3 regions of the Yersinia sp. 2541 StPb PI genome follow, and region 2 is predicted to be linked to each of the others. Evidence: predicted binding sites of a transcription regulator. Region 2 holds the regulator's gene; each other region holds the start of a gene.

Region 1 (3,285 bases), 2.6 Mb from region 2:
TGGATGTGTCAGTGATATGCCAGAGGAAATCCCCATTAACACAGCGCCAATCGCGACACCGGAAAGTGTCAGGCGCAGGGGATTAACGCGCCCGCCGCCCTGAGCACCGACCCAATACACCACCAGTGTGGTTAACATCGCACCGATAAAAGCGGAAATAATATAGCCCTGGATGGCATTAACGCCGAAAAAAATGATCCCGACGGCGACGGCAAAACTGGCTCCGGCATTGACGCCAAGAATACCGGGGTCAGCCAGTGGGTTACGGGTTAGGGCTTGCATGACTGCACCCGATAGCCCCAGCGCTGCACCGGCGAGTACACCAATCAAGGTTCGCGGCAGACGTGATTCAACGATCAAAATGCTATCGGCGCTGTGCTCTGTGCCGAGCAAACTCTGCCAGACCACGGAGAAAGGGATGGCTTTGGCACCGAGCATCAGGCTGGCAGCCATGACCAATAGCAACACAACAATGCTGAACAGCAGCAACAGCCCGCGTCGGCGCGCTGTTGGTACCTCTGACGTCGACACCAGTGTCAGCGGTTTTATTGAATATTGATCTGGAGAATAATCAGCAGGCATTGTAACTCTTCTTTAACAAATGATTATTGTTATCGATTTGATTATCATTATTATTTGGGTGAGATATGTTAGCACGCATTATTGTTAGAATGCATCGCTGTGGTAACGCAGGGGGAAATTTAGCCTGCTCGGTCACATTCCTGAATGCGCTCAACGTCAGAAGCGGGACTTACCCAATCAATGAGCAGGTTTAAACATCCCTTCAATTCGGGCTAACAGATTACTCGCACTGTAATAATCCAAGCGGAAAGTGTCATAACCCACGGCATAAACACGGTTGTGCTCAATCGCTGGAATATGAGCTAAAAATTTATTACTTTTCAATGCATCAACTGACGGTTGATCACCGGAGAAGAGTAAAATAGTCTCACCGTTCAGACCTTCAGCCAGCTTCTCGCCACCTAACTGAATAATATCCTTACGATGTCCCATACTGGTGTTACCTTTCACGGCTTCAGGTATTTCAGCGAGCCTAAAGCCCAGCTCCTGCAACAATTTGCCCTGTGCCGAGTCTTCAGTCCACAAGTTCGCGGTGCTACCGGCGGCTTGATAGACAAAAGCCGACGTTGGCTGCGGTGGTAAGGTAATACTCTGTTTCACCTCATTGAGCCGGTTGGCAAATTTATCAATCACATCTTTCGCATCGGTTTCATGGCCAGTTGCCTGCCCCAATATCATTGCTAACTCTTGCCAGCTTTTATCATCGTAATTAATCACTAAGGTTGGCGCGATAGCAGATAACTGCTCATACAATTTCACCGCTGAATCCCCCCCGGTGGCAGAAATAATAATTAAGTCAGGGTTCATGCCGGCAACAGCTTCGGCGTTTGGCTCAGTCTGATATATCGGTACCAGTTTTTTTGCCTGTGCGACAGCCGACCATTGAGTAAAGAACCCTTGATTATCTGCGACGGTGGAGCTGGGCGCGGTCGCTCCACTGGCAATCACCGGCGCATTGATCGCCAATAAGGTGCCAGTGATGGTGATGCTGGTGGAGACAATCCGTGTAGGTTGCTGAGTTAATGTGACCGGGCCTTTAGCCGTTTCCACCTTCCGGGACCATGCTGGTGAGTTGTCGTCTGCCGCTGATGCGTTGTTCTCCTCCGCGGGTTTGCAGCCGGATAACCAAAATGTCAGACACAGCAAGCCCAGTAGGGCAGGCAGAGAACGGGATGTTTTACAGGCAGGTATATAGTGGGACATAACGGCGTTTTCTCTTTCTATTTAACGGTGCTAGGTCGTAATTTATCATGCCATAAAATGAATGGTAGTAATTATTATTCCTATTACTATTTGCAATGTGGTGAGTGAAAGGGAGGATTGGCGTGCTCATCTTCAAGACAGGAAACCTAGCGAAATATCGCACCAGTCAAACCATTTAGAGGACGATCAGTCGCATGCTGGCCATGACTCATTAGCATGGTTTAAGCCAATTCAGCCGGCCTCTGGGGGCTGCGGCTAGCGCGAATTAAGGTGTAATACCGGCCAGTGATCGTTGGCCGCTCTTCTTTTAGTATCACCGTCGCCGTGCTAAGCACATGCCTATATTGCAATGAATAAAATTGTTATTTCCCCAGCCTGGTTTCCTTGCTAAAAAAATACAGAATCAACCATAGCAAATAAATAGTTAAATTTTGCTGTATCGCGTGCCTGATGGTTTGATATGGATTTTTGTTATTATTTTATTTATCTCGCCCAATCGCATTTAATAAGATATTTAATTCTGCAATTGCAAAAACAGGTAATTCTCTATCTGTAAGTAAATTAATTGATTGGCTAACTATTCTAAGAGTTAATAGGTAATGGGGCGCTGTATTTATATTCAGAATAAATACATATAATGTGGAAACTACTGAACGTTGTTAATCAGTTTTCGATCAAGATTATCGAACGTTATTTACATTTTAATAGGTGAAATCAATCGGTTGTTTAATATTGATCGGTTATCTTGATCTTTTGTGTTGGTTTTATGCTATTTTGGTGATGAGTCCTGATAATTAACCTTTTTCCCTGCGGGGATTATCAGCGATAAACACCTTGAAATCTCAAGGAAATAAACTAAAAAAATAAGACACAGGGGTATTCCCGTGAATTTTCTAAAACATATCACCATCAGGATGGCGTTATTATCTATTCTTGTTATATTTTTGTTGCTTTGGGGAGGCGTCTCGACCTTTACATTATTTTCACTTAACCAATTGACGCATTCATTACATCTGAGTTCTAACCAACAAAAAAACATTAATATTATTAATCGGGGTAATGACCAATATTTTCGTGTGGTTACTCGTTTAAGTCGTGCCGCGGCATATCGTCAAAGCGGGGCAACTGCCGATGCTGATCGTGAATTGGCTTCAGCCAGTGTAGCACTAAAAAATACCCAAGAGAGTTTGGCGAAATTTAAACTGCAATCTCATGAGTCGATGGATCCATTACTGACAGATAAAACTATTCAAAGCTGGTCAACATTATTGAGTAATGGGATTGAACCGATGGCTAAAGCGGTGGCCGAGAATCGCTTCGAAGATTATAACAATTTGTTTAACAAAGATTATCCACCATTAAGCCGAGAGTTTGGCGCTACCGTCGAGAAGTACAATTCTGCGGTTGATACTGCAACAGAGGCTGCCAGTTTGCGGGTGGAGACATTAGTCGACTGGTGTCAACGGGCGCTTTTTGCTGCATTAATTGCCGGTGTTATCA
Region 2 (3,285 bases):
TAATGCTGCTCACTTTGGTCAAATGAGAGAATTGATCTTTAGCCACCCCGATAGCTTTTGATGCCGCCTGATTAAACTTTTCAGCCACTGAACCATACTGGCGACTCAATGCAGGTACCGTTTTTTTCGCTAAATCCTGATAAGCGGCGCTGTTATTGTCCATTGCAGCTTGATACAGCGGCGTAACCCCTTGTTCAATTAACCCACTCCATCCATCAATCACGCCGCTAACCAAAGCGGAGTCTAACTGTGCATGGTCAATAGTTTTAAATTCTGCCAACTTTTGTTTCAGGTTTTCCAATGCAACATGGGATGATTTCAATTCTTTGTCAGCATCCACGATATTACCGCTCTGGCGGTAATCTACTGAACGAGACAGACGTGTCACCATACGGAAATATTGATCCGTCCCCTGATTAACCAAATTCATATTTTCAACCAACACAGTATTCGCGTTGGAGGATTGTGTCAGTTGGTTGAGTGATAACAAGGTATAGGCCGATACACCGCCCCAGAGCAGACAAAATGCGCCAAGTACCCAAAGCAATGCCGCCCTGATAGTAATATTTTTTAAAAACTGCATGTTCGTTCCCCTTATATATCGGATAGTTATCGTTAGAGACTCTGGTGTTATTTGATGACCGAAAAGCAATAAAGGACGTTCATACAGCTAACGACAACTCCTTTGCCGGCAGACCTTCATCTGACGGGTTTCCCCCTGGCACCGCAAATTGCAACTATTCAGTTACACAACGGTTATCGGCAATGGAGTTATAAGGTTGAGCGACTCACAAAAATTTAATATCGCATAAACTTGATAAAAGCCTGATGGGGTTCTCTGGCATTATGTCGCCCTATACATGTGTTATAATATTGGGCAGAACGCTCAGTAATTTGCATAACTATTTGAATTTAAAAGGTATTTAGCTATATGGCAACTGTAGGCATTTTCTTTGGCAGCGATACTGGCAATACTGAAAACATTGCCAAGATGATCCAAAAGCAACTGGGCAAAGATGTTGCTGAGGTTCACGACATTGCCAAAAGCAGTAAAGAAGATTTAGAAGGCTTCGATATTTTGCTGATTGGGATCCCAACCTGGTATTACGGCGAAGCGCAGTGTGATTGGGATGATTTCTTCCCAACACTGGAAGAGATCGATTTCAATGGCAAGTTGGTGGCGCTGTTTGGTTGTGGTGACCAGGAAGACTACGCAGAATATTTCTGTGATGCGATGGGTACCGTGCGCGACATCATTGAGCCACGTGGTGCCGCAATCGTGGGCCATTGGCCAACCGCGGGCTACCATTTTGAAGCGTCCAAAGGTCTGGCGGATGACGACCACTTTATTGGTCTGGCAATTGATGAAGACCGTCAGCCAGAACTTACCAATGAGCGGGTTGAGGCATGGGTAAAACAGATTACTGAAGAACTGAGCCTGTCTGAGATAGTGGGTTAATCAAGCCTGTCGGAAACGCTATGGTCGTGTTCAACACTGCCGGGCGTTTCCGTTGCCTTTTATCCTTTTGAGCTGTGCTTTTTGTCATAACGTTGTTTTCTCTCTCTTTAGCTCCCATCCATGGTGAACAGCGCGTCCGGCTATCCGATTGTGCTTTGTTAAGCGGCCCACATATCCACATCTTCCTGCGCGCAAAATGAAAATAAACTGCTACAAATTTGTAACTTTATCCCTCGTCACTGTACACTTAAATGATGTGTTATCCCCATTCATCAATACACTGCATGATTAATCTTACAAAGTGTGCAATTATATCTTTGTTAACAACCACGGTTTTCATTTGGGGCTAGCAGTTCTATAATGAGACGTAATTGTAATTATTGCGCCACGGATGTCATAGGCTGAACAGCCTTAATTTGAAACGATAGTAACAGGACTGAATCCGCATGACTGACAACAACAAAGCCTTAAAAAACGCAGGCCTTAAAGTAACACTGCCCCGGCTTAAAATTCTGGAAGTGTTGCAAGATCCGGCGTGCCACCACGTCAGCGCGGAAGATCTTTATAAAAAGCTGATCGATATTGGTGAAGAGATTGGTTTAGCCACGGTTTACCGCGTACTGAACCAGTTTGATGATGCCGGTATTGTTACCCGCCACAATTTCGAAGGCGGTAAATCAGTCTTTGAGCTGACGCAGCAGCATCATCATGATCACTTGATTTGCCTGGATTGCGGCAAAGTGATTGAGTTTAGCAATGAATCCATTGAATCGCTTCAACGTGAAATTTCTAAACAGCATGGTATCAAGCTGACCAATCACAGTCTGTATCTGTACGGCCATTGTGAGACCGGTGATTGCCGTGAAAACGAGTCGGCACACGATAAAAGATAATGTGCTTTGAAAGCATTATCTTATAAAGATTTTAAGCACTGAATACACTACGGCTTATGTTTAATCCAGATTGATAGGTTCTACTGTTTGGTTAACATAAGCTATCAGCAAGATGGCCACCTTTCCCGTTCTATACCTGAGTATCTCTCGGTTGGGAGTCAGGTGGTCGTTCTTATTTATGTCCTTGATATTTATCCCCTTGGTACTGAAAGCCACTAGAGTGTTAGCGATGTTCTGGGTTCGTTCGCCTGCTAGCTATCTGCAACACCAATAACATTGGGTATCTATCCCGTTATTGTTCTTTCCTGAGTGACAAATTCACTGTTTATCGCCCCCATTTATTGACTCTCCCCCCTTTAGCGAGCTGCATCAATTTTACAGCAAAAAAAACCCCGGACCTGCCGGGGGAAAAACCATCAACTCAACTTCACTTAAATTTGTTTGGCCAAAAAATAAAGCAAACAGGAGATAACATTAGACACAGCTCGATATTACCAATTTTCAGACTTTAACCGACTCAGCACGGCTACTACGCTTACCGTCTGGGCTGGTGGAGCGGATCATCACCTCGCCACTCACGGTAGGTTTTGCCTTCGCATCATACTTCTGCCACTGCTTACCGCCATCAGTTGAATACTCGATAATCAGGCCCGGCAGTGAGATATTGGCTTCCAACTGCCCCGCCACAACCCGAGCACCGGGGACAGGCAGGCGATATGACACACCGGCTTTATCCAGTTTTGCCAGTTCACGTTGGCCCATGATGTTGGCAAAACGTTGCCAATCGATGTCCAACGCCTTGGTATCGACGCTATGCGTCTGGCCACCTTGATATTCGCGGCCCGCTTTGTAATCTTGCTCCCACGAAGCGCGATGCCAGGCACGCTCGGCCAATGGCAACATCCGCGGGAAGATCATGTATTCCATCTGCTC
Region 3 (3,285 bases), 3.2 Mb from region 2:
GCTTTGTTGCAGCTCGTTGAGGTTCTTCTGGGTTTCAGAAATATTCCAGCTTTTGCGCACATCATCTTTATGGGCTACGGCATTGACGAAGTTACTCTGCTGCTGCAGATACTCCTCTACCACATCGGAAATACTGCTAATGGTTTTGCGGTTATCTGCCGACCAACTAAGACTTTCGCTCTGGGTCAGAAGATTTTTTATATTATTGATATGTTGAGAATTTTCTTTGATGTATTGCAGAGAGTAGGTACGTTCATATAATGCGCGATTATATTTTGCCTGATTGGATTCATCGTTAACTTTGTAACTCAGGTCAACTTTATAAGCATGATCTTCAATCACGGAGAAATGATAAGCGGTGGTACCGGCGATGATCCCGACCAGCAACAACATCAGGAAAAAGCTTAATCCCAGCTTTTTACCGACTTTCATATTTTCAAAGCTGCCAAAAACGTTGCTAAATACTGCCATGTTCTTCTCCGTTATGCGGTGTCTCTGATGCAAATCAATCAGCGTAGGTGAGTTTGGGGAGGTCTAGTTATTAGAAGATTTTGGGGAGTTGGTGGTATGTGGGGTAGCCTTGGCAAGAGTACTTATCCCAAACGATATACCCGTCATACTTCAAGTTGCATGTGCGTTGGCTGCCTTCCTGCAACTCGAATTATTTAGGGTATAGTTCATGAGCTTTATATCCATGAATACCAACGCCCTTCTTGGACAATCTATCGGCAGAAATTGGCTAAACTTTAGCAATAAAAATGCCAGCAAGATGACCTTGCTGGCATGTATCCTTCGGACTTGAAGCTACAGGGTTGTTAGCTGCAACTCCACGTTCTTTGGATATGCAACATACGGTTTATGCGGCTTATTTGGCTTGAGTGAAACGCGCTGCTGCTTCATCCCAGTTAACCACGTTCCAGAATGCTTTGATGTAGTCTGGGCGGCGGTTTTGGAATTTCAGATAGTAAGCGTGTTCCCACACATCCAGGCCAATAATTGGGAAGCCTGATGCGCCAGAAACTGCTTCGCCCATCAGTGGGCTATCTTGGTTAGCAGTAGATACAACCGCCAGCTTGCCGTCGTCTTTCAGAACCAGCCAAGCCCAGCCAGAACCGAAACGGGTTGCCGCAGCAGCTTCAAATTTCTCTTTGAAGCTATCTACGCTGCCGAAATCGCGCTCAATAGCGGCTTTCAGATCACCCTTCAGGGTTGTGTCCAGTTTCAGCCCTTTCCAGAACAGGCTGTGGTTAGCGTGGCCGCCGGCGTTGTTACGCATAAAAGTGCGTTTTTCAGCAGGAACTTTGTCCAGATCTTTGATCAGGTCTTCAACGCTGAATTTAGCCAGCTCAGGGAAGCTCTCCAACACCGTGTTTGCATTGTTAACATAGGTCTGGTGGTGTTTGGTGTGATGGATTTCCATCGTCTGCTTATCGAAGTGGGGTTCCAGGGCGTCATAAGCATAAGGCAGGGATGGCAGTGAGTAACTCATAATCATCGTCTCCGTAGTGTAGGGCGGCGCAAAAAAAGTAAGCGCCGCGTAAGCATTCGGATCATTATAGTTAATTAAATGATATTGAAAATGATTATCAATGCCGTACTAATTGTATGGTCTTTCTATTCGCTAATCCGCTGCGGATGGGTGTAAACCGTTGCTCTACCGGGTTTACTGAAGCCAACCAGCGTCAGATTACAGCGCTCGGCAACTTCAACCGCTAAGGTTGTTGCAGCAGAAACAGCAAATAAAATCTCTGCACCGCACATTGCGGTTTTCTGCACCATCTCATAGCTAGCACGGCTGGAAACCAGCACAGCACCTTGCTGCCACGGCTGTTTGGCCCGTATCCCCAGCAGCTTATCCAGTGCGACATGGCGGCCCACATCTTCACAACCACCCAACAATTCACCTTTCGGATTAATCCAGGCCGCAGCATGAGTGCAACCCGTCAACTGACCCACAGTTTGTACCTGCTTGAGTTGTGCCAGTGCGTTATCGAGTTGATTCAAATTAAAGGTCTGAGTGAAAAGCAGAGGGGTGATGGGGCGAAAAATATCATCAAGCTGTTCAATACCACAGACCCCACATCCGGTGCGGCCGGCCATAGCCCGGCGGCGCTCTTTTAAACCGGCAAAGCGACGGCTGGATAACTCAATGTTAACTTCTATGCCATTACAGCCTGGTGTCACATCAATGGCGTAGATATCTTGTGGGGCGCTAATAATGCCTTCTGACAACGAAAAACCTAGCGCGAATGCTGCCAGATCTTTCGGGGTTGCCATCATCACCACATGGGAAATGCCGTTGTAGACCAGCGCTACCGGCACTTCCTCCGCCAGCCAATCCAATTGCGGCTCGGCCATTTGATGGCGCTGTAGCACGTTAAGTTGTTTTGCACCGCAGATTCCGGTGGAGAGGTCAATTGTTGAAGGTTTGATCTGGCTCACTATGCGGCCCTGAAAGTTATAACCCATAATCACAATGTGGTAACATTCACATTAAGAATGGTATGGGTATAATTCTATTTCCAGAAGAATGTATCCCACACCGATAAAGGTGATATCGCGTAAGCGATTTTAGCGCTTCCGGTTTCGTTGAGGGAAGTGTGAACTGAAATAATGTGACAATGAACGAAGGAGAGACCCATGCAGGTCAGCAGAAGGCAGTTCTTTAAGATCTGCGCTGGCGGTATGGCAGGAACCACGGTCGCGGCACTCGGCTTTACGCCGTCAGTGGCGCTGGCGGAAACGCGCAATTACAAATTGCTGCGCGCCCGTGAGACGCGGAATACCTGTACATATTGCTCCGTTGGTTGCGGGCTTTTGATGTATAGCCTCGGTGACGGCGCAAAAAACGCCAAAGAGAGTATTTTCCATATCGAAGGGGACCCGGACCATCCGGTAAACCGTGGCGCGCTGTGCCCGAAAGGTGCAGGGCTGGTGGATTTTATCCATAGCGAAAGCCGCCTGAAATATCCTGAATACCGTGCTCCGGGTTCAGATAAATGGCAGCGAATCACTTGGAATGATGCATTTGACCGCATTGCCAAGCTGATGAAAGAAGACCGGGACGCTAACTTCATTAAGACCAACGACGCCGGTGTTACCGTCAACCGTTGGCTGAGTACCGGTATGCTGTGTGCCTCGGCATCCAGTAACGAAACGGGTTATCTGACCCAGAAATTTAGTCGCGCTCTCGGCATGCTTGCCGTAGACAACCAAGCACGTGTCTGACACGGACCAACGGTAGCAAGTCTTGCTCCAACATTTGGTCGCGGTGCGATGACCAAC

The links. Region 2 encodes Fur, which represses iron uptake genes when iron is present. Its sites were predicted from a motif close to ATAATAATGAGAACNACTATCAA; they were not measured.
Region 1: the regulator Fur is predicted to act here: its motif matches at 1,847-1,869, upstream of fepB (Fe2+-enterobactin ABC transporter substrate-binding protein).
Region 3: the regulator Fur is predicted to act here: its motif matches at 1,568-1,590, upstream of sodA (superoxide dismutase [Mn]).

The regions. Positions count from the first base shown of each region.
Region 1 is NZ_JAZGQB010000001.1:645,361-648,645, forward strand. Features, by position in the region: gene fepD (Fe(3+)-siderophore ABC transporter permease) at 1-582, opposite strand, end outside; gene fepB (Fe2+-enterobactin ABC transporter substrate-binding protein) at 760-1,785, opposite strand; gene V1953_RS02850 (methyl-accepting chemotaxis protein) at 2,670-3,285, shown strand, end outside.
Region 2 is NZ_JAZGQB010000001.1:3,291,992-3,295,276, forward strand. Features, by position in the region: gene V1953_RS14880 (methyl-accepting chemotaxis protein) at 1-583, opposite strand, end outside; gene fldA (flavodoxin FldA) at 932-1,459, shown strand; gene fur (ferric iron uptake transcriptional regulator) at 1,906-2,352, shown strand; gene V1953_RS14895 (beta-N-acetylhexosaminidase) at 2,854-3,285, opposite strand, start outside.
Region 3 is NZ_JAZGQB010000001.1:49,475-52,759, forward strand. Features, by position in the region: gene V1953_RS00210 (methyl-accepting chemotaxis protein) at 1-471, opposite strand, end outside; gene sodA (superoxide dismutase [Mn]) at 866-1,489, opposite strand; gene fdhD (formate dehydrogenase accessory sulfurtransferase FdhD) at 1,615-2,469, opposite strand; gene fdnG (formate dehydrogenase-N subunit alpha) at 2,641-3,285, shown strand, end outside.